One region of the Comamonas sp. E6 genome, then DNA from elsewhere that is predicted to be linked to it. Evidence: predicted binding sites of a transcription regulator. Region 1 holds the regulator's gene; each other region holds the start of a gene.
What was found. Region 1 encodes LexA, which represses DNA repair genes until DNA is damaged. Its sites were predicted from a motif close to ACTGTATNNNNATACAGT; they were not measured.
Positions count from the first base shown of each region.

Region 2: a site for LexA is predicted at 1,794-1,811, ahead of CSE6_RS17825 (PA0069 family radical SAM protein). Genes of this name have one in related genera too.
Region 3: a site for LexA is predicted at 1,092-1,109, ahead of recA (recombinase RecA). Genes of this name have one in related genera too.

Region 1 is NZ_BBXH01000009.1:71,496-74,769, reverse strand. Features, by position in the region: gene CSE6_RS08555 (hypothetical protein) at 1-121, opposite strand, end outside; gene CSE6_RS08550 (hypothetical protein) at 541-900, opposite strand; gene lexA (transcriptional repressor LexA) at 1,129-1,800, opposite strand; gene CSE6_RS08540 (asparaginase) at 1,883-2,866, shown strand; gene adk (adenylate kinase) at 3,142-3,274, opposite strand, start outside.
Region 2 is NZ_BBXH01000020.1:18,021-21,294, reverse strand. Features, by position in the region: gene CSE6_RS17830 (tripartite tricarboxylate transporter substrate binding protein) at 1-510, shown strand, start outside; gene CSE6_RS17825 (PA0069 family radical SAM protein) at 630-1,787, opposite strand; gene rnk (nucleoside diphosphate kinase regulator) at 2,142-2,549, shown strand; gene CSE6_RS17815 (acyltransferase) at 2,612-3,274, opposite strand, start outside.
Region 3 is NZ_BBXH01000007.1:245,857-249,130, reverse strand. Features, by position in the region: gene CSE6_RS05455 (response regulator transcription factor) at 1-410, opposite strand, end outside; gene CSE6_RS05450 (MarR family winged helix-turn-helix transcriptional regulator) at 537-1,028, opposite strand; gene recA (recombinase RecA) at 1,167-2,276, shown strand; gene recX (recombination regulator RecX) at 2,462-2,938, shown strand; gene CSE6_RS05435 (hypothetical protein) at 3,001-3,274, shown strand, end outside.

The DNA of each region.
Region 1 (3,274 bases):
GTATGGAGACGCCATGCGGCATGTCGACCTCATCAAAGCTCTGATAGACCAGAATCAGGCGCAGGTTCCCATTGGCGTCTTTGGCCTGTATGTGCTGCAAGAGCTTGCGGTAGGCACTCATAAGACGCCCTCGTTGACATGTGTATATGAATGTTTCCACTGTCGAAGAGGTGCCGCAATACCCTGATCCGGGTATCCGCTCTGACGCATATTCGCGCCTGACAAGGAGTTTAGAAGGCTGCGAGGCTTGTGCGAAATGCGTTTCGGCGGACAGGCTCCTGCAGAGCATCAGTAAAAAATTTACATGGCGATCCAGATCGTTCGGCGCCAAGGCAGAGGGTCTGCTTTGGCGATATCGAGTTTTTCGCCTATGCACTGCTGGCAGAGTCGTCTGGCGTCATATCTGCCAGCCAATGGGCCAAGAGCGCTGAAATGGCTTCCTGTTGGATGCATATGGAAGCTTTGTTGCTCCGCCTGCAGGCCTATTGCGGGTCGGGCTCGGGGCCGCATAAGTGCAGGCCGTCAAACCTCACTGTGCTTTCAGACTTGCGGGGCTGTTTGCTCATGAAGTGCCATACGCTCCAGCGCTGCGCAGACATCGGCCATGCGGCCCGAGATCAGCAGGCATTCGGGCTGACTGTGCGGCTCACGCTGCACGATCTTGAGCAGTCGCGGAGCGCCGACCTGCGCAGGTTCGGCGGTCATCGGCACATGTAGCTGGGCGGCTGCAACGGACTGAATGCGAAGCGCATGGCCGGCGAGACGGCCGCAGCTGCGGTTGGCGCGCATGAAAGGAATGCCGATCCGCGTTGCCTTCGGCCCACGGGCATTGAGGGAAGCAGGCTGCGTGGCGGCTGCGCCGTCCTCGCCGCACCGCAAGTCCGGGGGGAAAGATTGCATGGACGACAGGCTTTTCAGGGTCCGGCGTGTCAAAGACTGCAGTGATGTGGCGAATCCCATTTGGCAACTCCTTTGATGACCTTGCGGCATGGATAAAGGCAGGATTGCGTTCTTCAGGCAAAGCTCCGCCCAGGGAGAAGCTCAACGGCTTCGCGCCTACCACCTGGGCTTGAGAGGGAAAGAGGCTCGGTGCCTCCGCTGCATGGACGGAGGGACGCCGTCTGCCCGTTACATGAACATGCTGTTGCGGATAAGGCCTACGGCCAGGCCTTCGATGGCGAATGGCTCTTCAGGATCGACGTGAATGATCTTGTAGTCGGGGTTCTCGGGTAGCAGCTCGATGCCTTGAGGCGTGCGCTTGAAGCGCTTGACGGTCACGTCGTCACCGAGGCGGGCCACCACAATCTGGCCGTTGCGCGCTTCATGCGTAGCCTGTACCGCCAGCAGGTCGCCGTCCATGATGCCCGCGTCACGCATGGACATGCCGCGGACCTTGAGCAGGTAGTCGGGCTTGGCGGCAAACAGGCTGGGCTCGACCGAATAGCTCTGATCGATATGTTCCTGGGCCAGAATAGGCGAGCCGGCAGCGACGCGGCCGACCAGAGGAAGCACTAGCGGGGCCAGGGCCGTGAGCGGCAGCGCAAAGCTGGTGCCGCGTGCCGCATTGATGGTGCGCACGGTATCGGCGCGCAGGCGAATGCCGCGCGATGTGCCGCTGACCAGATCTATGACGCCCTTGCGGGCCAGTGCCTGCAAATGCTCTTCTGCAGCATTGGCCGACTTGAAGCCGAAGGTGCTGGCAATCTCGGCCCGGGTAGGGGGCGCACCCGTGCGAGCGATGCTGGACTGGATGAGGTCCAGAATCTGCTGCTGGCGGGGAGTGAGCTTGGGGTGGTCCATGGGCATTCCTTGATCGATCGATGATGAATACTGTGTGTTCATCCAGTACCTGTATTTTTAATCAGTTTGAAGAGGACTGCAAGTGGAACGTGACAAAAATATCGTCATCCTGGGCACCGGTGGCACGATTGCCGGTGTCGCCGAGCAGGCTGGCACCAGTGTGGGCTACCGTGCGGCCCAGTTGGGCGTGGCCCAGCTGCTGCAGGCCGTGCCGGACCTGGAACGCGTTGCTGCTGCGTCGCTGCAGACGGAGCAGCTGGCGCAGCTGGACAGCAAGGATATGGATCACGCGACCTGGCATGCACTCGCACTGCGATGTGCCGAGTTGCTCGCGCGTGATGATGTGAGCGGCATCGTCATTACCCACGGCACGGACACGCTGGAGGAAACCGCCTGGTTTCTGCAATGCGTTCTGCACCCGGCAAAGCCCGTGGTGTTGACCTGTGCCATGCGCCCGGCCACAGCCATCTCGGCCGATGGCCCCGGCAATCTGCGCGATGCCGTGGCCTGTGCGGCCGACATGCAGGCTGCGGGCCGCGGTGTGCTTGCCGTGGTGGCGGGCCGGGTGTTCAGTGCGCGCCAGGTGCGCAAGGTGCATCCCTACCGTGTGGATGCCTTTGATGGCAGTGGCACCGGCCCGCAGGGCTGGGTGGAAGAGGGACGGGTGCGCTGGGCAACGGGCGGGCTGCCTAGGGCTGCTGCGGCTGGCTTGCCTGCAATCGCTTTACCGCCCGCAGGTCAATGGCCCCAGGTGGAGTTGCTGCACAGCCATGCGGGCTGCAACAGTGCCGTAGCGCTGGCGGTGATGCAGGCCTGGTATGCGGCAGGCGTGCGTGCCGTGGTGGTGGTCGGCACGGGAAATGGCACGGTCCATCAGGCATTGGGGGCAGCCCTGGACTGGGCGCAGGCGCAAGGCATGGCTTTGCGCATCACGACCCGGTGCGAGGAGGGGCAGGTGGTGCAGGCCGAGAGAGCGGGGGATGGCCGTGTGAGCAGCCTGCCGGCGGCCAAGGCCAGAATCAGCCTGATGCTGGAGCTGATGGGCTGGCCTCGCGAATTGGGTTGATGCTCTTATTATGAGAGCTGCTGGTCTGTGTTAATAAAGAGTATTTATGGTGTTTTGGTTTGAAATCTAATGAATTTAGGCGTAGGCAGCTATGAATATTGATGGCTGCAACGCCATCCTTGGTGGAGCTTTCCTGCACCGGGCTGATGCCAGCCTGAAGGCCGGGAGCGCGAGCTTCAAAAACAAAAAAGGCCGGTGAAGACACCAGCCTTTTTTTCCCAGAGATGCCTGGCCGCGAAAGTCGGCAAGGCTCCATGAGCGAGTGATCAGGGCGATCAGGAAGCCAGAGCGGCCAGAGCGCGTTCGGTGATTTCTTCCACGCTGCCTGTGCCGCTGATGGCGCGGTACTTGGGGGCCGCTGCTGCATCGGCCTTGGCCCAGTTGCTGTAGTAGTCCACCAGAGGACGT
Region 2 (3,274 bases), on a different contig from region 1:
GCCTCGTATGCCACGGGCATGCGCGGCCATACCTCGGGCATGCTGCTGGGGCAGTTGCTCAATATCAAGATGAAGCACCTGGGCTACAAGGGCTCCCCTCCGGCGCTCAGTGACCTGATGGGCGGCCATGTGCCGCTGATGATGGACGGGCTCACCACGGCCCTGCCGCTGATCAAGGCCGGCAAGGTCAAGCCGCTGGCCGTGAACTACCCCACGCGCATGGTGCAACTGCCCGATGTGCCCACCTTCAAGGAACTGGGCTACCCGCAACTTTCCGAGGTGAGCTGGTTCGGCGTCTGGTCGCGCCCGGATATCCCCGCCGATGTGCAGGCCAAGGTCAGAGAGATCGCGCTGCAGTATTTCAAGCAGCCCCAGCTCGAAGCCAGGCTCAGGGACATGGGCATGGAGTCGGGCACCGACGCGACCCCGGAAGCACTTATGAGCGAACTGCAGAAGGCCTATCAGCGCCAGCAGGCCTTGCTCAAGTCCATTGATTACCAAGCTCAGTAGTCAGTTCAGGTGTCCAAAAGGCCGGAGTCACGCCAGATTCCGGCTTCTTGCAACCGGGCAGCTGCAGCTCGCTGCGTCGACCCGTTCCGAGTCGGCACGCAACGGGCTGAGACAAAACATCAGAAAAGACTTTGCTGCGGCGACAGCAAGGAATGATGGTACTGATCGCAGTCCAGTTGCACACGCTCACGATTCAGCCCAAGCTTGCGGCAGGCCAGTGCAAAGCGTTGCGCCAGCATATCGGCCCAGGCGCCCGTTCCCTTCATGCGCTGGCCAAACCTGCTGTTGTAGACCTTGCCGTCGGCTCTGCCCGCTTCGCTGATCCCATGCAGATCCCGCACACGCTCCATCACGCGTTGGGCGCGCTCGGGATAGTGCAGCATCAGCCATTCATTGAACAGCGGAGCCACTTCCCACGGCAGACGCAGTACTGCATAAAAAGCCTGTCTTGCACCGGCCTCGCTGGCTGCAGCCAGCACCTGCTCCATATCGTCGTTCAGGAACGGAATCTGCGGTGCCAGGCTGACGCCTACGGGTATGCCTGCCTCGCTCAGGGTCCGAATCATGCGCAGCCGTCGATGCGGCGCAGCTGCGCGTGGTTCCAGCTGCCGGGCCAGCTCGGGCTGCAAGGTGGTCAGCGTCACATAAACGGCCACCAGATGCTGCTGTGCCAGCGGCACCAGCAAATCAAGGTCGCGCTCGATGCCGCTGCCCTTGGTGACGATGGAAAACGGATGCCTGGCCTGCGCCAGGACCTCTATCACGCGGCGCGTCAACCCGACTTCGCGCTCCACAGGCTGGTAGCAGTCCGTGACCGAGCCGAGCATGATGGGGGCCGCCACATGGCTGGGCCGGGATAACTCGGTGAGCAGCACCTCGGGCAGGTTCTGCTTGGCAATCAGCCGGGTTTCGAAATCCAGACCCGGCGAATAGCCCAGATAGCCATGCGTGGGCCGGGCATAGCAATAGATGCATCCGTGCTCGCATCCTCTATAGGGATTAAGCCCCAGATGAAAAGGCAGATCGGGCGATTCATGGCGGCTCAGGGCTGATTTGGCCCGCTCCCACTCCAGATGGGTGCACCAGGTCTTGACCTCCTCACCCTCTTCGCTTCCTTCATCCTGTTCGGACTTGCCCCAGCCGTCATCGAAACCCTGGCGCAGCTCCCGTGCAAACCGGTGCGTGATCTGGCTGGCAGCCCCTCGCCCCTTGATGAGCCGCACCGGCACATCGGTCCGAATGGATTCCAGTCCAGAGGATGAGGCAAGTTTCTTCATAAAACAACTGTACATAAATACAGTTATTCATTGCAAGAAATGGGCACTGACCATGGCTGCATCCCGGTCAATACGGTGAGGGTTGAGTGAGTCAGATCTGGATAGAAAATGACTGCGCCCATTGTTCTACAGGCTTAGCACGCTCCATTAACTAGAGCAAGTTCAAAGTCAATCCGCACTCAGTGAGTGCGAGATGGCTTGGCAGTTTGCGATTCAGCGCCGACAATCCCTTCAATGCACCAAGTTGGTGCCTTTCACTGAATGCCTTGGCCCGGACAACACCGTTGCCCGGGCTTTTGTCCGTTTGCGCAACGCCAAAGCGCCAACCACACCATCTCGCAAGGGAGTTACTACATGGAGCGCAAGCCCAATATCACTCTGTCCTCCTTGGACCTGGATCGCATTGAATCGCTGCTGGAAAAGAACAACAGCCAGTTCCCCGGCCGTGATGCACTGGAGGCGGAGCTGGACCGCGCGGATGTACTCGACCCCGCAGAAATACCCGCCAACGTGGTGACGATGAACTCCACCGTGCGCTTCACCATTCTCGAGATCGCCAAGACCAATACGCTGACACTGGTCTACCCCAAGGATATGGATGGCAGCGCCGACAAGGTCTCCATCTTTGCGCCAGTAGGCATCGCCCTGCTGGGCCTGTCGGTGGGCGATGAGTTCAAGATGCCCAGCCCTACCGGTCAGGTAACCGTGCGCGTGGATGCCATCGAGTTCCAGCCCGAAAGCGCGGGCGAGCTCCATCGCTGAACCGGCTCACCCAACAAAAAAGCAGCTCACCGGAGCTGCTTTTTTTGTTGTCTGGATCAGACTCAGCGCAAGCCGGCCAGCATGGTGGTCAGCAGACCCGCGCCAATCAAGCCTGCCTGCCAGCGCAGGGCCTGACTCCATGACGAAACATGGCGCTCCACCAGTTGATACAGCGCGTAGCCGGCAGTCAGTGAAAGCACAAAGGCAAACGGGATGCCCACCACGGCGGCTGTGACCGAACCATGCCAGAAATGGTTGACCACTGCGTTGACCAGCAGGCAGATGGAAAAGTGAATCAGGAATACCGAGTAGGAAATCTCTCCCAGGCGACGCAGCGGCGCAAAACCCTGCCAGCGGGCAATGACCTCGGTACGCATGCAAACGATCAGCAGCATCGCGGTCACGCCGGCGAGAAAAATGCGGTCGCGCCACTCATAGACCAGCGCGCCGATGATCAGAGCAGCAATCAGCAGGCCCCAGCTCCAGGCCGTCAGGCGCTTGTCTGCCGCCACTGCCCAGAAGGCCATCATGCCGATGCCATAGGCACCCATGAAATAAATCGCCCAGACATCCAGGTCTGCATCAAGATTGAAGCTCAGCAACGAAGCTGCCGTCCCCACAACCACCAGCCCCTGCATGCCAGTCACAGCCCAGGGCCACCAGCGCTTCATGGCCGTAGCACCCAAACGCTTCAGCGCCCATTGTTGCAGCCAGCGCACTCCGGC
Region 3 (3,274 bases), on a different contig from region 1:
TGGTCATAGACCAGCGGGCCATGCTTGATGGTGGAGCTGGCGCCGCCCATGCCGCGACGCGTGAGGGCGCGCACGCGCGCTTCCAGCTCGGACAGCGCAAACGGCTTGGCCATGTAGTCGTCCGCACCATAGTCCAGGCCCTGTACGCGCTCTTCGATCGAATCGGCGGCCGTGAGAATCAGCACCGGCAGCGCATCGCCGCGCCCGCGCAGGCGCTTGAGCACTTCCAGGCCGTGCACCTTTGGCAGGCCCAGATCGAGAATCAGCAAATCGAATTCGCTGCTGGTCAGCAAGGCGGTATCGGCCTCGCTGCCGTTGGCCACATGGCTGACGACGGCACCCGAGCTGCGCAGCGTGCGCAGCAGGCCATCCGCCAGCACCTGGTCGTCTTCGGCAATCAGTATGCGCATGTGTGTCTCCTGCTTGTTATGTGTGCCTGTTTGCACTTTTGCTGCCATTGTAGGGATGGCTCATGGCCGTTCGGGGCAATTCTCGACAGCCGCTCATAGGCGTCAAGAAGGCGTCAATACAGAATCTCAGTAGCCTTCGGCATAGGCTTCCAGGCCCAGCGCGACCACGGTGGCCACATCCGCGCCCACGGCTTCGCGAAATTCGGCCTCGGCCTGGCTTACGGCGTCGTGAAAAGCCTGCAGCCAGGCCAGACCCGCATCGGTGAAGCGCACGCGCCTGGCGCGCGCATCATGCGGGTCGGCCTCGCGCGTGACCAATCCCCAGGCTTCGCACTGCGCCACCAGATCGGCCATGGCCTGCTTGGTCATGCCGGCCTTGTCGGCCAGATCGGTGAGCCGGTCGCCAGCCAGCGACAGATGGCGCGTGATGTGGATATGGGCCGCTCCTACCTTGTCGCGCGCCGCCAGATTGGATAGCGCCAGCGGCACCTCCACTGCACGCGCCATGAGCTGCAGCACGCGCGCATCGAAGCGGCGCATGGCATGGCCCAGCAAACGGCCCAGATGGGTCTGGCGCCAGGCATCGGCGGGCGGGGTGACAGGGGCGATTTCTGACATGGATAAATAGTAAGGCAAACTGACTAAATATTTAAATAAATCTGCAGTATCCGCATCTAAACTACTGTTCAAGCATCCAGCCTGAATGCAAAAACAGGACTGGCCACAGACAGTCATTCACCTACTTCGGAGCCTGATATGAACGCCATCGCCAAGACCAACGACGCCAACAGCGAAAAAGCCAAAGCCCTGGCTGCAGCCCTGGCCCAGATCGAAAAGCAGTTCGGCAAGGGCACCATCATGAAGCTCGGTGAAGGTGAGGCCATCGAAGACATTCAGGTCGTTTCCACCGGCTCTCTGGGTCTGGACATCGCGCTGGGCGTAGGTGGTCTGCCCCGTGGCCGCGTGATCGAAATCTACGGTCCCGAATCCTCGGGCAAGACCACGCTGACGCTGCAGGTCATTGCCGAGATGCAAAAGCAGGGCGGCACCTGCGCCTTTATCGACGCCGAACATGCGCTGGACACCAGCTACGCCCAGAAGCTGGGCGTGAACCTCAGCGACGTGCTGATCAGCCAGCCCGACACCGGTGAGCAGGCTCTGGAAATCTGCGACAGTCTGGTGCGTTCGGGTGCCGTTGACCTGATCGTCATCGACTCGGTGGCCGCATTGACGCCCAAGGCCGAAATCGAAGGCGAGATGGGCGATGCCCTGCCCGGCCTGCAGGCCCGTCTGATGAGCCAGGCCCTGCGCAAGCTGACGGCCACCATCAAGAAGACCAACTGCATGGTCATCTTCATCAACCAGATCCGCATGAAGATCGGCGTGATGTTCGGCTCGCCCGAGACCACCACCGGCGGCAATGCGCTGAAGTTCTATGCCTCCGTGCGTCTGGATATCCGCCGCACCGGCACCATCAAGAAGGGCGACGAGGCCATCGGCAACGAAACCAAGGTCAAGGTCGTGAAGAACAAGGTCTCGCCCCCCTTCAAGACTGCAGAGTTCGACATTCTGTTTGGCGAAGGCATCAGCCGCGAAGGCGAGATCCTGGACATGGGCGTGAATGCCAAGATTCTGGAAAAGAGCGGTGCCTGGTATGCCTACAACGGCGAAAAAATCGGCCAGGGCCGCGACAACTCGCGTGAATTCCTGCGCGAGAACCCCGCGCTGGCCATTGAGATCGAAAACAAGGTTCGCGAAAGCCTGGGCATCAAGCTGCTGCCCGTGGACGGTGCTGCGGCTGCCGAAGCCAAGCCTGCCAAGGGCGGCAAGGGCAAGGTGGACAAGGACGGCGTGATTGAAGGTTGATTCAGTCACCCTGAGGCGCCATGCGCCTTTCGCGAAAGGGGACTACATCCTCGCTGCGGGTGCGGCCCCTGCTTGATGTCCCTGGCTTGGTGAGCGCCAGTGTTTGAGTGCGGGCCTCATTGCTCAAAAGGTTTGCCATCTTTGCGCAGGTTCGTCCTGCGCCTTTTTGTTTCTGGAGATGCGTCGTGAGCTTTGCCAAACTTTCACTCAAGGGCCGCGCCCTCAAGCTGCTGGCGCAGCGCGAGCATTCGCGGCTGGAGCTGCAGCGCAAGCTGGCCGCCCATGTGGAGGAGGGCGACGATCTGAATGCCGTGCTCGACGAGCTGGAGCAGCGGGGCTTCATCAGCGTGGAGCGCGTGGTCGAGTCTGTCTTGCGCAGCAAGGCCGGCCGTTATGGCGCAGCGCGTCTGGTGCATGATCTGCGCAGCAAGGGGCTTGATGACGAGACCGTGCGCCAGGCGGGCGAGCAGCTGCGCGGCAGCGAGCTGCAGCGCGCGCGCGAGCTGTGGTGCAAGCGTTTTGGCAGCGTGCCCGTCGACCTCAAGGAAAAGGCCAGGCAGTTGCGCTTTCTGGCGTCGCGCGGCTTTTCGTCCAGCGTGGCTTCACGCGTGCTGCGCGATGCCCCATACTCCCCTGCACCCGACAGCGAGGACGAGGACTGAGGCGGCCACCCGGTCCCCGCCCGCCTGCGGCGGAAACAGCTTCTTACACCGGAGGGACCCACGTGCTGACTGCTTCGCAACCCCCTGATTCCCCATCCGCCCTGCGCGTGGGCCTGAGTGCCGGCAAATCGCTGCTGGGCGGCCTGATGCTGGGTGCCTTGCTGGCCCTGGTGCTGGGCTGCGGCGCGGCCGTGTTCTATTTTTCCCGCCTGATGGCCGATCCCGGCCAGGGCATTCATGCCTCGGCCCATACCGGCATCTACGGCGCCGTGATCAGCCTGCTGATGTCGCCGCCGCTGCTGGTGGCCGTGGTGCTGATCTTCATCATCCCCGCCT